Regions from separate parts of the Brevibacillus sp. 1238 genome, predicted to be linked through region 3. Evidence: riboswitches for the same ligand, from Rfam matches in the RefSeq annotation. Region 3 holds a riboswitch; each other region holds the start of a gene.

What was found. Region 3 has a riboswitch for S-adenosylmethionine ahead of M2298_RS16555 (pyridoxal phosphate-dependent aminotransferase). Riboswitches for the same ligand answer to the same signal wherever they lie in the genome.
Region 1: another riboswitch for S-adenosylmethionine. It lies ahead of M2298_RS08505 (homoserine dehydrogenase); the one in region 3 lies ahead of M2298_RS16555 (pyridoxal phosphate-dependent aminotransferase).
Region 2: another riboswitch for S-adenosylmethionine. It lies ahead of M2298_RS07945 (aminotransferase class I/II-fold pyridoxal phosphate-dependent enzyme); the one in region 3 lies ahead of M2298_RS16555 (pyridoxal phosphate-dependent aminotransferase).
Region 4: another riboswitch for S-adenosylmethionine. It lies ahead of M2298_RS12540 (2,3-diketo-5-methylthiopentyl-1-phosphate enolase); the one in region 3 lies ahead of M2298_RS16555 (pyridoxal phosphate-dependent aminotransferase).

What each region holds. Positions count from the first base shown of each region.
Region 1 covers NZ_JARXWC010000003.1:196,208-199,410, forward strand. The annotation lists cobalamin riboswitch at 62-259, shown strand; SAM riboswitch class I at 960-1,065, shown strand; SAM riboswitch class I at 1,214-1,324, shown strand; gene M2298_RS08505 (homoserine dehydrogenase) at 1,404-2,666, shown strand; gene M2298_RS08510 (hypothetical protein) at 2,700-2,852, opposite strand; gene M2298_RS08515 (CapA family protein) at 2,954-3,203, opposite strand, start outside.
Region 2 covers NZ_JARXWC010000003.1:77,820-81,022, forward strand. The annotation lists gene M2298_RS07930 (hypothetical protein) at 1-677, shown strand, start outside; gene M2298_RS07935 (DUF5665 domain-containing protein) at 684-992, opposite strand; gene M2298_RS07940 (pyridoxamine 5'-phosphate oxidase family protein) at 1,167-1,622, shown strand; SAM riboswitch class I at 1,711-1,836, shown strand; gene M2298_RS07945 (aminotransferase class I/II-fold pyridoxal phosphate-dependent enzyme) at 1,932-3,095, shown strand; gene M2298_RS07950 (trans-sulfuration enzyme family protein) at 3,092-3,203, shown strand, end outside.
Region 3 covers NZ_JARXWC010000006.1:278,223-281,425, reverse strand. The annotation lists gene M2298_RS16565 (LysR family transcriptional regulator) at 1-97, shown strand, start outside; gene M2298_RS16560 (hypothetical protein) at 135-605, opposite strand; gene M2298_RS16555 (pyridoxal phosphate-dependent aminotransferase) at 823-2,004, opposite strand; SAM riboswitch class I at 2,089-2,202, opposite strand; gene M2298_RS16550 (MFS transporter) at 2,299-3,203, opposite strand, start outside.
Region 4 covers NZ_JARXWC010000004.1:331,829-335,031, forward strand. The annotation lists gene M2298_RS12530 (anti-sigma factor) at 1-914, opposite strand, end outside; gene M2298_RS12535 (sigma-70 family RNA polymerase sigma factor) at 911-1,387, opposite strand; SAM riboswitch class I at 1,588-1,689, shown strand; gene M2298_RS12540 (2,3-diketo-5-methylthiopentyl-1-phosphate enolase) at 1,858-3,072, shown strand; gene M2298_RS12545 (2-hydroxy-3-keto-5-methylthiopentenyl-1-phosphate phosphatase) at 3,069-3,203, shown strand, end outside.

The sequences.
Region 1 (3,203 bases), on a different contig from region 3:
TCGCAACTCGCCCTCCCTATCTCGGCAATGGTAGGGTACAATAACAGTAGTGATTTTTCCAATTTCATATGTGGGAACAGGTTCCTTGAGGTATATCGCCGCAAGGATAATAGGGAAGCTCGGTGCAAATCCGACACGGTCCCGCCACTGTAAGAGGGGAGTTTTGCGCATACAGGCCACTTGTCCAGACTTGGATGGGGAAGGCAGCGCCAGACGATGATCCCAAAGTCAGGAGACCTGCCTGTTTCGACGACACTGATGGACCTACGGGAGATAGGGAGGTGTTAGAGGACTCGCCATGACAGCAGGGGGACGAATACGTTTCTCTTTGCTTGCGCATTTTCTAACGATCGTATCGGTCGTCGGAAAATGCTTTTTTTGTTTGGGGGATTGGTGTGGTCTGTCGAAGGGGGCAACTTGTCTCGAAATTGATGCGATTAATCGAGGCGCTGGAGTAGCTTCGCGATAGAAGCGGCTAAAATCGAAAGAGCTGAGCTGAAGCTGCCTCTCGCTTGCAGCGGTTCGTCGAATGGACCAGGGCGTCTCGCGGTTGATCTACCTGTCAAAGAGGCTACGATGACTCGCGATTAAATTCAACTTGACTAGATCTTGTACGAATGTGAGGGATCGCAAGCTTGCGAACCGGAGCCTTTTTAAGGATATCGTTGCCAGATTGTCGCCGTGAAAAAGGAGGGAGTGGCGTGGTTCAGCTTTTCATATGTCCATGGTGCGGCTATGTTGAAGAAAAAGAGGTGCCAGAGGAAAGCGAAGCAGGAATCGTTACGTGCGCTTGCTGCAACATGGCAGAAGTGGAAAGTGTGTTTGCGCGTGGAAACGGCTGCTTTGCTGAGGGGGTTGCCGTTCTGTCTTCCTGCTTGCGAGTCTTGTCAGCAAACAAAAAGAATTGTGTTGACGAATGCATTGGAATTTCTTAGAATAGGCTCAATAGCAAATCATAGTTCTTATCCAGAGAGGTGGAGGGTCTGGCCCGATGAAGCCCGGCAACCGTTGCTTTTGCGACAAGGTGCCAATTCCTGCGGGACGTTTCGTCTCGATAGATAAGAAGCGGGTGCCTCGTAGCAGTCAAGACGAACCTTCTTCTTAGCGGAGAAGGTTTTTTGATGTATGAAAAAGTGGGAACGAGGCAAACATTTGCCCAATTTCAAAGACAAGAGAGAACTGACATCTAGCAAAGAACAAAAATTCATAGTTTTCTTTATCTAGAGAGGTGGAGGGACTGGCCCGATGAAGCCCGGCAACCGTTACGCAGTTTGTGACAAGGTGCCAATTCCTGCAGGACGAAAATCGTTCTGGGAGATAAGGAGAAGGACCTTGATGCCAAACCTTCTTCTTAGCAAGAAGGTTTTTCTTATTTTTCCAAAACATGACATGAGGTGGTAATAATGAGCGCAGGTGTAATCAAAGTAGGATTGCTGGGATTGGGAACAGTAGGGGGCGGCGTCATCAAAACGATTCGCTCGCAACAGGAGAAGCTGGCGCAGCGGTTGGGCAAACGGATCGAGATTGTCAAAGCATTGGTTCGCGATTCGGAAAAAGAACGGGCGGTTCAGGTTGATCCTGCGCTTTTGACTACCGATTTTGAGGATGTGCTAAAAAGCGATGTGGACATTGTCGTGGAGGTAATGGGCGGTGTCGAGCCTACGTATGATTACGTGCGTGCCCTGATTGAAAAAGGCTGCCATGTGGTAACGGCGAACAAAGAGCTGCTCGCCAAACGCGGCCCTGAGCTTGTCGATCTGGCTAACCAGCATCAGGTGCATCTGGCTTATGAAGCGAGCGTAGCTGGCGGGATTCCGATTTTGAGTGTGCTGCGGCAGTTTTTGCGCACAAATGACATCCAAGGAGTTCGCGGTATTCTCAACGGGACGACGAACTTCATCTTGACGAAAATGGAGGCGGAACAGCTCTCTTATCAGGAAGTGCTGAAGCAGGCGCAGGAGCTGGGCTATGCGGAAGCTGATCCGCGTTCGGATGTGGAAGGTTTCGATGCCATGTACAAATTGTACATTCTCGCGCAGCTTGTGTACGGGGAGTCGTTGCCGCTTGCGGATGTCGTGCGTAAAGGAATCGCCGATTTGTCTGCCGGACACATCCGGATCGCAAGCGAGCTGGGTTACCGGATCAAGCTGATTGCCCAGGCACAAAAAGCCGAGCAAGGCATCCGCCTATCGGTTCAGCCGACTGTGCTGCCCATTGCCCATCCGTTGGCGCAAATCCAGGATGCGTTCAATGCGGTGCAGCTCTCCGGGAACATCGTGGGCGACCTGTTGTTTACGGGCCGGGGTGCAGGCGAACTGCCGACCGCAAGCGCTGTCGTTGAAGATTTGGCTTACTTGTTGACCCAGCCATTTACGCCGCATCCTGTTTGGACAGAAAAAAATGCCGCGGCTCAGTTGGAGCAAGGGCAAGACGAACGGGTGCTGTGTTATTTGGAAGGCTCGTGTATCGCCGCCACACCTGATCGCGTGCTGCATTTCTTGCGGGAGGCTGGCGTGAACGTGACGAAATTGAAGGTGCAATTCGACTTGGGCGGTGTGCTGCGCGCGGGCTTGATCGTTACAGGTATTCGCGCAGAGCATGAGCAAGTGCTGAAAAGTGACTTCGGACTTTCCGTGCGCTGCTTCCCGCTGATCGAATCGGCATAGCTCGCAGTCTGTCTAGATCAGCGCTGATCCTTTCTACTTGCTTTTTTTATCCGAGAGCTGTTGATCGGTATCTGAAGGCCCGTTTTTCTGATTGCCGGGGAAGACGACTTTTTCCCATTTGGTCATGAAATAACTGCAGAGTATAATAAGGCCGATCGCCGATACGGTGATAATCAATCCGGTCATATGTGCCGCCTCCTTTTCGCTGGAAAAAGTGGTTCTACTATGGTCTACGAAAGCAATATGGAAAAGTTTCGCCAAAAAAGGCAACGGGCACGCCTCATTTATCATGAGCGTGCCTGTACGTGACCATCGGCTTCAATCTGAACGTTTTCCGACAGTGATTCGATTCGTTGCAGAAGCGCTGCCCCATCCGTGTCATTCATCGGTACCGCTCGTCCCAGCTCGGCATGGAACGGGAGCATCGTCAGTTCACAGGAAGCGTCTTTTGTGCAGCTTGCTTGCAGTACCATCGTCTGCCACGTTTTTGGCTCCGTCGAGCGGGTGAAAATGAAATTGCCCAAACTGTAGGCAATC
Region 2 (3,203 bases), on a different contig from region 3:
AGCACGGGGCGGAGCGGGTTGTCGTCACGTATAACGGCGTGCGAAAAGAGGCCAGCCTGAAAAAGCTGCTCGATAACGTTGACAGCTTCAGTGTGACTTTCGAGAATCCGACGACGGATGCCAAGAGCAGCAAGGCTGTGATCGAAGTGTATGAGGCCGGGAAAAAGGTGGACGAGGACTCGATTGCGATTGAGCCGAAAAAGACACCGGACAACAATCCGGAAGTAGACTACAGCATTGCGGGCACAGCTGTGCACGACATAAAGAAAAAGCAGATCGAACTGAAAGGTACCGTCAAGGGCTGGGACAAAAAGCAAAAGGCGAAGCTTTTCGCGATTAAACCAGACGGCAAGAAAAAAGAGATCAAGCCCAATGACAAGGGCGAGTACACGCTGGAATTGACGTACAAAGATCGCTCGTACACGGCCAAAGCGATTCAGCTTGAACTGTATGTAAAAGACAAGCTGGTCAAGCAAGCAGACATCGTCCTGAGCACGAAGGTCATCGTCGCGCCGCCTGAGCATGATGAGGATGAGAAGAAGCACAAGCATCCGAATGGCAAAGCGTACGGCTTCTGGAAGAAACACGATGGCAAATGGGACGATGACGATCGGGACGACGATGACCGCGATCGTGACGAAGATGACGACGATCGTGACAAAAAGAAAGACAAGTAGCTGCTGTTACGGCTGTTTGTAAGTCTGGACGTAATCGACCAGTTCGCGGATGTAGTCGCCGAGGATCGGGATCGAGAGAAATTGTGTCAGTAGCGAACCGAGCAGTGCGAGAACGATAGCAGTCCCAATCGTCAAACCAAGACCCCGGGCAAGACCTGCGAGGAAATTGATCCAGAGCAGCTTGCGCGGGGCTGTGTAATTTTGGATGACATCAGCAAGCCGGATATCCTCCAAAAACATGGCGATCTTATCCATGCGCTCGTTCATTTTCCGCACTTCCTGAAGCTCGTGGAGGACTTGATCTATTTTGTGCATGAGCCGATCTGTAGGCGTAGGAGCCACTTGTTTCAACCTCCTTGTTCCTGGAAGCATTGTTTTCTACCAGTTTAGGGAAAAAGCCGACCAGAATCAAGGCGGGGAGGAAAGGTTTGCCTCCGGCTTGCGGGAGGGGTACAATAGACGTACAAAAGTATACGAGGAGGCATCCGAATGGCTGAAACCGTATCCCAAACCTTATCGGAAGAACTGTTCGCGCTCCTGCAAAAAGAGCGCTTTGTGACGTTGGCCACAGTCGATCACGAGACAGGTGCGCCATCCGTCAGTTCCTTGTCCTGGACTTTTGCTGTGAACAGCGGACTCATCCGTTTTGCTGTAGACAGCCGCTCCCGCATTCTCGCCAATATCGCCAAAGAACCGCAGGTCGTGCTGCATTTGATCGGGGCAGGCTCTTCTTTTGCGATCAACGGGCGCGCCGAGCTAAAGGCAGAACGGCTGGAAGGGGTTCCCCTGAAGCTTGCGATGGCGGAGATTGCGATTGACTCTGTCAGAGACGTGATGTTTTACGGTTCGCGCATATCCGTAGAGCCTCAGTACGAAAAGACATACGACAAAAATGCCGCAGCGAAGCTGGACAATCAGGTCATGGACGCCTTGAAAAAAGCGTAGGCGCGGTTGTCACACTCTTGTGGAAAATCTTGTTGACAAGAAACAGCGCTATCCTTTAGTATTAGGTCATTCAAATTGAATAGCAAACTTCTTATCCAGAGAGGCGGAGGGACTGGCCCGATGATGCCCGGCAACCAATCACCTGTATGTTCGTTCATACGGGGAGATAATGGTGCTAATTCCTGCAGAGTTTTTTAACTCTGAAAGATGAGAAGGTCTTGCTTACGGCGACGTAAACAAAGCCTTCTTTCAGAGGAAAGGGGGCTTTTTTCATGCCCCTCGACATCATTGGAGGGAGAGAATTACGGTATGAGACTGGAAACAAAATTGATTCAGGCAGGCGTAGGCAAAGATGAGAAAACGGGTGCGGTGAGCTTCCCCGTCTACTACGCTACCGCTTATCGCCATCCGGCGCTGGGACAGAGCACAGGTTTTGACTATACGCGGACGGCGAATCCTACCCGTTCTGTTTTGGAAGAGACAATCGCTGAGGCAGAGGGAGGCGATGCCGGCTTTGCCTGCGCGTCCGGGATGGCGGCAGTCCATACGGTAATGGGGTTGTTTTCCCAAGGCGATCACCTCATCGTATCGCTCGATTTGTACGGCGGGACGTATCGCTTGTTTGAACAAGTGCTTTCCCGTTACGGGCTTGCTTTTACTTACGTAGATTTGCGCGATCTGGAAGCGGTGAACAAGGCGCTGCGCGCAGAGACGAAAGCGATTTTCGTCGAGACGCCGACCAATCCGCTCATGCAGATTACAAATATTCGTGAAATAACCAGCCTGGCCAAGCAACACGGGCTTTTGACGATTGTAGACAACACGTTCATGACTCCTTATTGTCAACGCCCGCTAGAGCTTGGGGCTGATGTGATTTTGCACAGCGCAACGAAGTATTTGGGCGGACACAACGATGTGCTGGCAGGGTTGATCGTTACAAAGGGCGAGGAGTTGTCGGAAAAAATCCGGTTTTTGCACAATTCGATCGGCGCCGTGCTGGGGCCGCAGGATAGCTGGCTTCTGGTGCGCGGCATGAAAACGTTGGCGCTGCGCATGGACAGACACCAGTCGAATGCGCTCGCGGTAGCGAAAAAGCTGAAAGAACATCCAGCCGTTGCCGAAGTGTTTTATCCCGGACTGGAAGAGCATCCCGGGCATGAGATTCAGGCGAGCCAGGCGAGCGGATACAGCGGCATGGTTTCGTTCCGGGTACGCTCCCAGGAGCAGGTGGGCTTGTTTCTGCAAAATTTGCGCGTCGTCTCCTTTGCGGAAAGTCTTGGCGGGGTAGAGTCGTTGTGTACGTACCCGGCGACACAGACTCACGCAGACATCCCTGAGGAAGTGCGGGCGTATGTCGGCGTGTGCGATCGATTGCTGAGGCTTTCGGTGGGGATTGAACATCCGGATGATTTGATCGCTGATTTGTTTCAAGCGTTGGATGCAAGTCTCGTCGTTGGGGGGGCTGTTCGATGAATTTCGCGACAAAAGTTTTGCATGGCTCCACAGGCATCGATCCGTTTACAGGTGCGTCGTCGGTTCCGATTTACCAGGCTTCCACTTTTCATCAGTTTGATATCGATC
Region 3 (3,203 bases):
CTATCGCCAGGACGACATCATGCCTTATCCGGTCCAGAGCTTCATCCGGTTTTTGCAGCATCAACGCCCGCACGCAAAAAGCCCCTCTCCGCTGTAAAAGGGAAAGGGGCGATTATGTAAATCAAATAGCTATTCTACGCGATGCGAACAACACGAGCCTTTTCTGCTTGCGGCAAGAAAGACAAGTCTACGTGTCCGCGTGCTTCATCCAGTCCGATGTCCTCTGCCAAAAGCAGCGCTTCTTCCTGGAAAGTCGGCGTACAGCTTCCTTCGTTCAGCTCACAGAGACGCTTCAAACGCTTCAAGCGATCCGCGCATTTCTCTGCACGCATGCATTCATTGGTCAGCTCACATACATTTACATGGCGCGCATCTGCGATCATGCTGATATCATCTACGTGCACAATCAGCCGCTTGCCTTCTTCTGTGACGAATCCGATCGAGCAAAAATGCGCACCTGACATTTCCAAACGAGTGAGAACCGCATTGGCAAAAATCTCTCCCGTGCGCAGTCGAACCTGAGCTGCTTCAATGGCTCCACCGATCTTCCGCTCGTTGGCGATCACCGTATACATGTCCGTGTAACCGTTAATCTGATAGCGCATAGTACCCTCCCGCTCTTGCTGAGATCAATTATCATTACCATCCTATAATGAAAATCATTATCTGTCAACGGTGAGAATGATTTTTATTCGCCTTGCCTGTCTTGGTTTCCAAAAACGCATGGCCCTTACATTTTACCCAGAAAATCTCCTGCTATTCCCCTGATTTCCAAACAAAAACCGCACTTTCTCATGCAGGAAAGTGCGGTCCGTTCTCATCCTATTTGATATTGGCAAACAGTCCCAATTTCTCAATGCGCTGTACCGCTTCCGCCAGACGTTCTTCACTCGACAACAGCGCGGCGCGAACGTATCCTTCCCCGGTAGGGCCGAAGCCGTCACCGGGAGCAACGACGACATGCGCTTTTTCCAGGAGCAAATCGGAAAACTCGATGGAAGTGAATCCGGCTGGAACCGGAAGCCAGGCAAAAAACGAGCCTTGGGACGGCGGCGCTTGCCAGCCGATGCGGTGCAGATTGGAGAACAAGGCGTTGCGTCTGCTTTCGTAAACAGCCACCAAATCCCGAACGCATTGTTGCGATTCGGTCATCGCGGTTACCGCGGCCATTTGCACAGCACCGAACAGGCTGACGAAATAATGATCCTGAATCAAATTGATCAGTCTCACCAGCTCGCGGTTGCCGACCATCGCCCCTACGCGCCAGCCAGCCATGTTGTACGTTTTGGACAAAGTGTAAAACTCGACACCGACCTCTTTTGCCCCTGGCACCTGCATGAAGCTGACCGGCTTTTTGCCGTCGTAGCTGATCGCGCCGTAGGCAAAGTCGTGGCAGACGACGATCTCATGCTTGCGGGCAAATTGAATCGTTTCCTCGTAAAATTCAAACGGCGCATTCACCGCTGTCGGGTTATTCGGATAGTTCAAAAACATCAGCTTGGCCCGATCCAAATCGGCTTGCGGAATTTTGCTGTAGTCCGGCAAAAACTGATTTTCTGCTGTCAGCGGCATCATCGACATCCGACCATTGACGACCGCCACACCCGACCAGTAATCCGGATAGCCCGGGTCCGGTACGAGCGCGACGTCGCCTGCGTTCATCAGCACCTGGCAAATTTCCACCAGTCCTGTTTTGCTGCCGAACAAAACCGCTACTTCTTCTTCCGGATCAAGGTCTACGTCAAATTGTTGTTTGTACCAGTGCGCAACAGCCTGCTTCAGTTCCAGTCGGCCGGAAAAAGGCGGGTACTTGTGGTGAAGCGGGTTGGCTGTATGTGCTTGCAGCGCTTCTACGATGTGGGGAGGAGTCGGCAAGTCCGGGTTTCCCTGCCCCAGGTTGATCACATCGTGCCCGTTGGCGATGACTTTATTTACTTTCGCTACCAGCGTCGCGAAAAATTGGGTTGGCAGTCGGTCAATCATGTCGGAAGGTTGGATACGCATTTCTCTTCAGTTCCTTTCTTTTCGCCCATACAGCAAAAACCCCCTTTTTCCGTACAGAAAAAGGGGGAGATCAGCTTGGTCACGTCCTTATCTGTCAGGAATGCTCCTGCTGGAATTGGCACAGCATCTGCATCGCTACACGCGCAGATCCGCTGCCGGGCTTCATAGGGCCAGTCCCTCCGCCTCTCTTCATAAGTAAATCACACGGAATATACTGTTTTTAATCTTCTTCATACTACATTGCCTGCTCTCGGCGTGTCAAGATGCTTCCCCGCAGACGCTCGCCTTTTTTCGCTACATCTTTTCTGCGGTTGGCACAGCCACCTTTTGACGGCGATTCAAAAACGTTGTGTGGAAGGCGAAAAACGCCACGGACAAGAGCGCAAGCCCTGCCATGATGTACAAAAGCCCTTGCGCCTGGAAGTGCTGGAAAATGATCGCGCCGAGCAACGGTCCGAGCATCCGCCCTGCCGAGCCTGTTCCCGCGATCAGCCCTTGAATAAAGCCTTCACGTCCTGCTGGCGTAATTTGTGCGGCTACGGCAGGAACGGCTGGCCAGACGAGCATTTCGCCCAACGTCATGATAAACATTGCGGCGACGAAGCCCGCATAGGAGGTCGACTGCGACAAAATCAGCATCGACAAGGCAAAGACGTAGGAGCCGAGCAGCATTTGCGCTTTCAGCGTGCGAGCAAAGCGGCGAATGACCCAGGCGATCAGCGGTTGACCAAACAGGATCAAGCCGCCATTCAGCGTCCACAGCAAGCTGTACTGGCGCAAGGAGATGCCCAAAGATTGCATGTAAGTCGACAACACCGTCGTCCATTGCACGTACACAATCCAGCTGATCAGCAAGCCGCTGCACAAAAACAGCAAGGCTCCCCAAACCACTTTTCGCGTTGGCTGAAGCTCTCCTGCGCCATGTGCGCCAAGCTGTCCGTCAGCATCGGTCTTGCTCGTGTCCGACTCGCCCGCTGGCGAAGCAGGCAGTGGCCGATTCTCCGCCGCTTTCAGATGGCGCGGCAAAAAGATCACGAAGATGGCGAGAACGATCATTTGCGTGAGTGCGTTCCCGAAAAAGGTCCAGGAAAACGATACGCTCGCCAAAAGTCCGCCCAGCGCCGAGCCTGCCGCCACTCCCGCATTCAACGCGACGTAAATCATGTTGATTCCTTTGCGCCCGCCTTCCGGCCACAAAA
Region 4 (3,203 bases), on a different contig from region 3:
ACCTGAATCGGAGCCGCTCCGTAATTCAGCTCGTGCTCCGCAAATCCCCATGCTTCTCCCGGCCCCAAGAGCAGGTAGCCGTCTTTTTGGTCTTCGTGCCTGGCTTCCACTCCGGTGTCCACTGCCAACCAGACCGTATCCTGGTTGGCGGAGCTGATGTAGCGGGAGATTCGCTCATAATACTGCTCGTACGTCAAAAAATCAGCAAAAGAGACAGCCAACTGGGCAACGGTTCCTTCGGGGAGCTTCTCCAAAGTCGTCCAGGCTGGCGTGCGCCAATGCGCCAGTTCGTCTGCGTCCGGTTTTTGCCCGCTTTGAAGCGGATAGCGGAAAAACAGCTTTTGCTCCCTCACTCCGTTGGTCCATTGCGGCTTGGCGTTGACGTTCCACAACACGTTGGTGCTTTCAAAGCGGCCTGCGTTTTTGATGTCCGCCCCTACTCGCTCGCGAAGCTCCATCTGGATGCTGCCGTACAGCAGTCCCACCTGCGCGCCGCTGCTGCCCACGCTGACACCCGGCTGCGTAAAATTGACCATGTCCTTCGCTACCCGGTGCAGATCATCGTGCATCGACGACCCTACCCATCCGTTGACGCCCAGAAATACCACGCCAATTACAAACGGGATGGCAAAAGCGTACACGGAACTGAGCAAGCGATTTTTCCATTTTCCCCGCCGGACAATCGCCCTCTGCTTCGCTTCGGAAAGCTGGCTGTGCCCGCCCTCGTCCAGCGCGTCGAGTTCCCGTGGTTGCTGCTCTCCTTCTTCGCCCAGCAAAAGCCGCTCCAGCCGCTCTGCGCATGCCTCATCGGCTGCCAGCTCCTCGCCAAGCCGCTTTGCTTCTTCCCCTGTCAGTTCCCCTCTCAAATAAGCGAGCAGCTTTTGCTCGCGATCATGACCGTTTTGGTGCGTCATGGCCCTTCCTCCTTCCACAGCTTCCGCATCTTTTGCCGACCGCGAAACAGCGAGCGTTTGACGTCCGCCAGTTCGATCTCCAACACCTCTGCCATTTCCGCGTAGGAAAATTGCATGGCTGACAGCAAAATGACCTGTCGTTGCTTGGGCGGCAATTGCTCCAGATGCGCATATGCCTCTTTCCACAATTCCTGAGCGACCAACAGTTCCGCCGGGTCGCTCGCGGATGCGTCCGGTCGTTCCGGCATCTTTTCCATGTAGTCGACCGGGCGGCGCTTTTGCTTGCGGTGCCAATCGATAAAAGCGTGGTAAGCGACCTTGAACAGCCATGGCCTGACCTTTTCGCCGCGGTAGTCTTCCAGGGAGGCATACGCCCGGAAAAAAACCTCCTGCGTCAAGTCCTCCGCATGCCTGGTATCGCGTGTCAGCCGGAAAAGGTAGCGGTATATGTCGTTTACGTGCATCTGGTACACATACTCCAAGCCTACTTTCCCAATGCCTCCACATCCCTTCTTTACGTACCACGCCCTCTAGCGAAAAAAGTTTCACTTCCGGCCACTTTTTCCCTCTCTGCAGAGAGCACATTCCGGCAAAAAACAAAGATTGACTCCGGACAACAGAAGTCATATCATGGGTGTAGCACACACGGCTGACTGGCCTGTGAACCACATAACTCTTATCGCGAGCTGGCTGAGGGACTGGCCCTATGATGCCCGGCAACCGGCGCTATTTTTTTCTTGAATAGCGAAACGGTGCTAATTCCAACGGATAAGAGTCGGTACGAGAAGCGGCATTGCTGCGTCTTCTGTCCCGACTACTGACCCGAGAGATGAGAGGAGACGAGACGTTTTTATAGTCGACAACCGCCTCCCCGCTCTGGGGAGGCTTTTTTACATGCCTGAAAGCTTCACGAAACTTTTCAAGCTGCCCAAGGAGGACTAGCATGAGTGATCAACGCATCCTCGTCACTTATTTGACGCAAGCCAAAGACTTACACAAAAAAGCAGCCGCCATCGCCGTTGGCATGACGGTCGGCTCCTGGACGGATTTGCCCGCAGCGAAGCAAGCTGAGCTGGCTCCTTATCTCGGGGAAGCCGTGAGCGCTACGCCGCTTGAGACATTGGAAAACGGCGAGACGCGCGGACTGATCACCGTCAGCTACCCGACGCGCAATTTTACGCACGACATTCCTTCGCTTTTGACCGGAATCTTCGGGAAACTGTCCATGGACGGAAAAATCAAGCTGGTGGACATCACTTTCCCTGAGTCGTTTCTACAAGCTTTTCCCGGACCAAAGTTCGGCATTGACGGACTGCGCGGACGTTTGGATGCACAAAACCGCCCGCTGTTGATGAGCATTTTCAAATCTTGCCTCGGTCTTCCCTTCGAAGATTTGAAGACGCAATTCCGGGCACAGGCGCTCGGTGGCGTCGATCTGGTCAAAGATGACGAAATCTTCTTCGCAGACGATCGCGCGCCGTTTTTGGAGCGTATCCGCGCCTTCAAGGAGATCGCGCAGGAGACAGAAGCGCAAACTGGCAAGCCTGTCCTCTACGCGGCCAACCTGACTGGCCCGATCAACGAGCTGAACGAAAAAGCAAAGCGTGCCGTGGAAGCTGGCGCAGATTGCCTGCTGTTCAACGTCCTCGCTTTTGGCTTCGATGCCTTGCACCGCCTGGCAGCCGATCCGGACGTCAACATCCCGATCATGGCCCACCCCGCTCTCGCTGGCGCTTACTATCCGTCGCCTGATTACGGGATCGCCACTCCGCTTTTGCTCGGCACCCTGATGCGAATTGCCGGAGCAGACCTGGTGCTGTTCCCGTCGCCATATGGCAACGTCGCCCTGGACAAAACAGAAGCGCTGCAACTGGCGACCAACTTGACCACTCCGCTGGAAGGCGTGCGCCGCTCGTTCCCGGTTCCATCAGCCGGCATCCATCCGGGACTCGTCCCGCAGCTTTATGCGGATTTCGGTCTGGACCAAATCGTCAATGCTGGCGGCGGCATTCACGGACATCCGGGCGGCGCTACCGCAGGGGCCAAAGCGTTCGTCGATGCAATCGCAGCAGTCACGGCTGGACACACCCTGGGAGAAGCGGCGAACCAATCGCCTGAACTGGCGGCAGCCCTGGAGAAATGGGGTGGCGCACGATGAGCAAAAAGCTCGTGCTGTTCTGCGATTTTGACGGAACGATTACGGAAAAAGACAACATCGTCGCGATTGTAAAAAAATTCGCTCCCCCTGAGTGGGAAGCTCTTACCGAACAAATTTTGTCGCAAAAAATC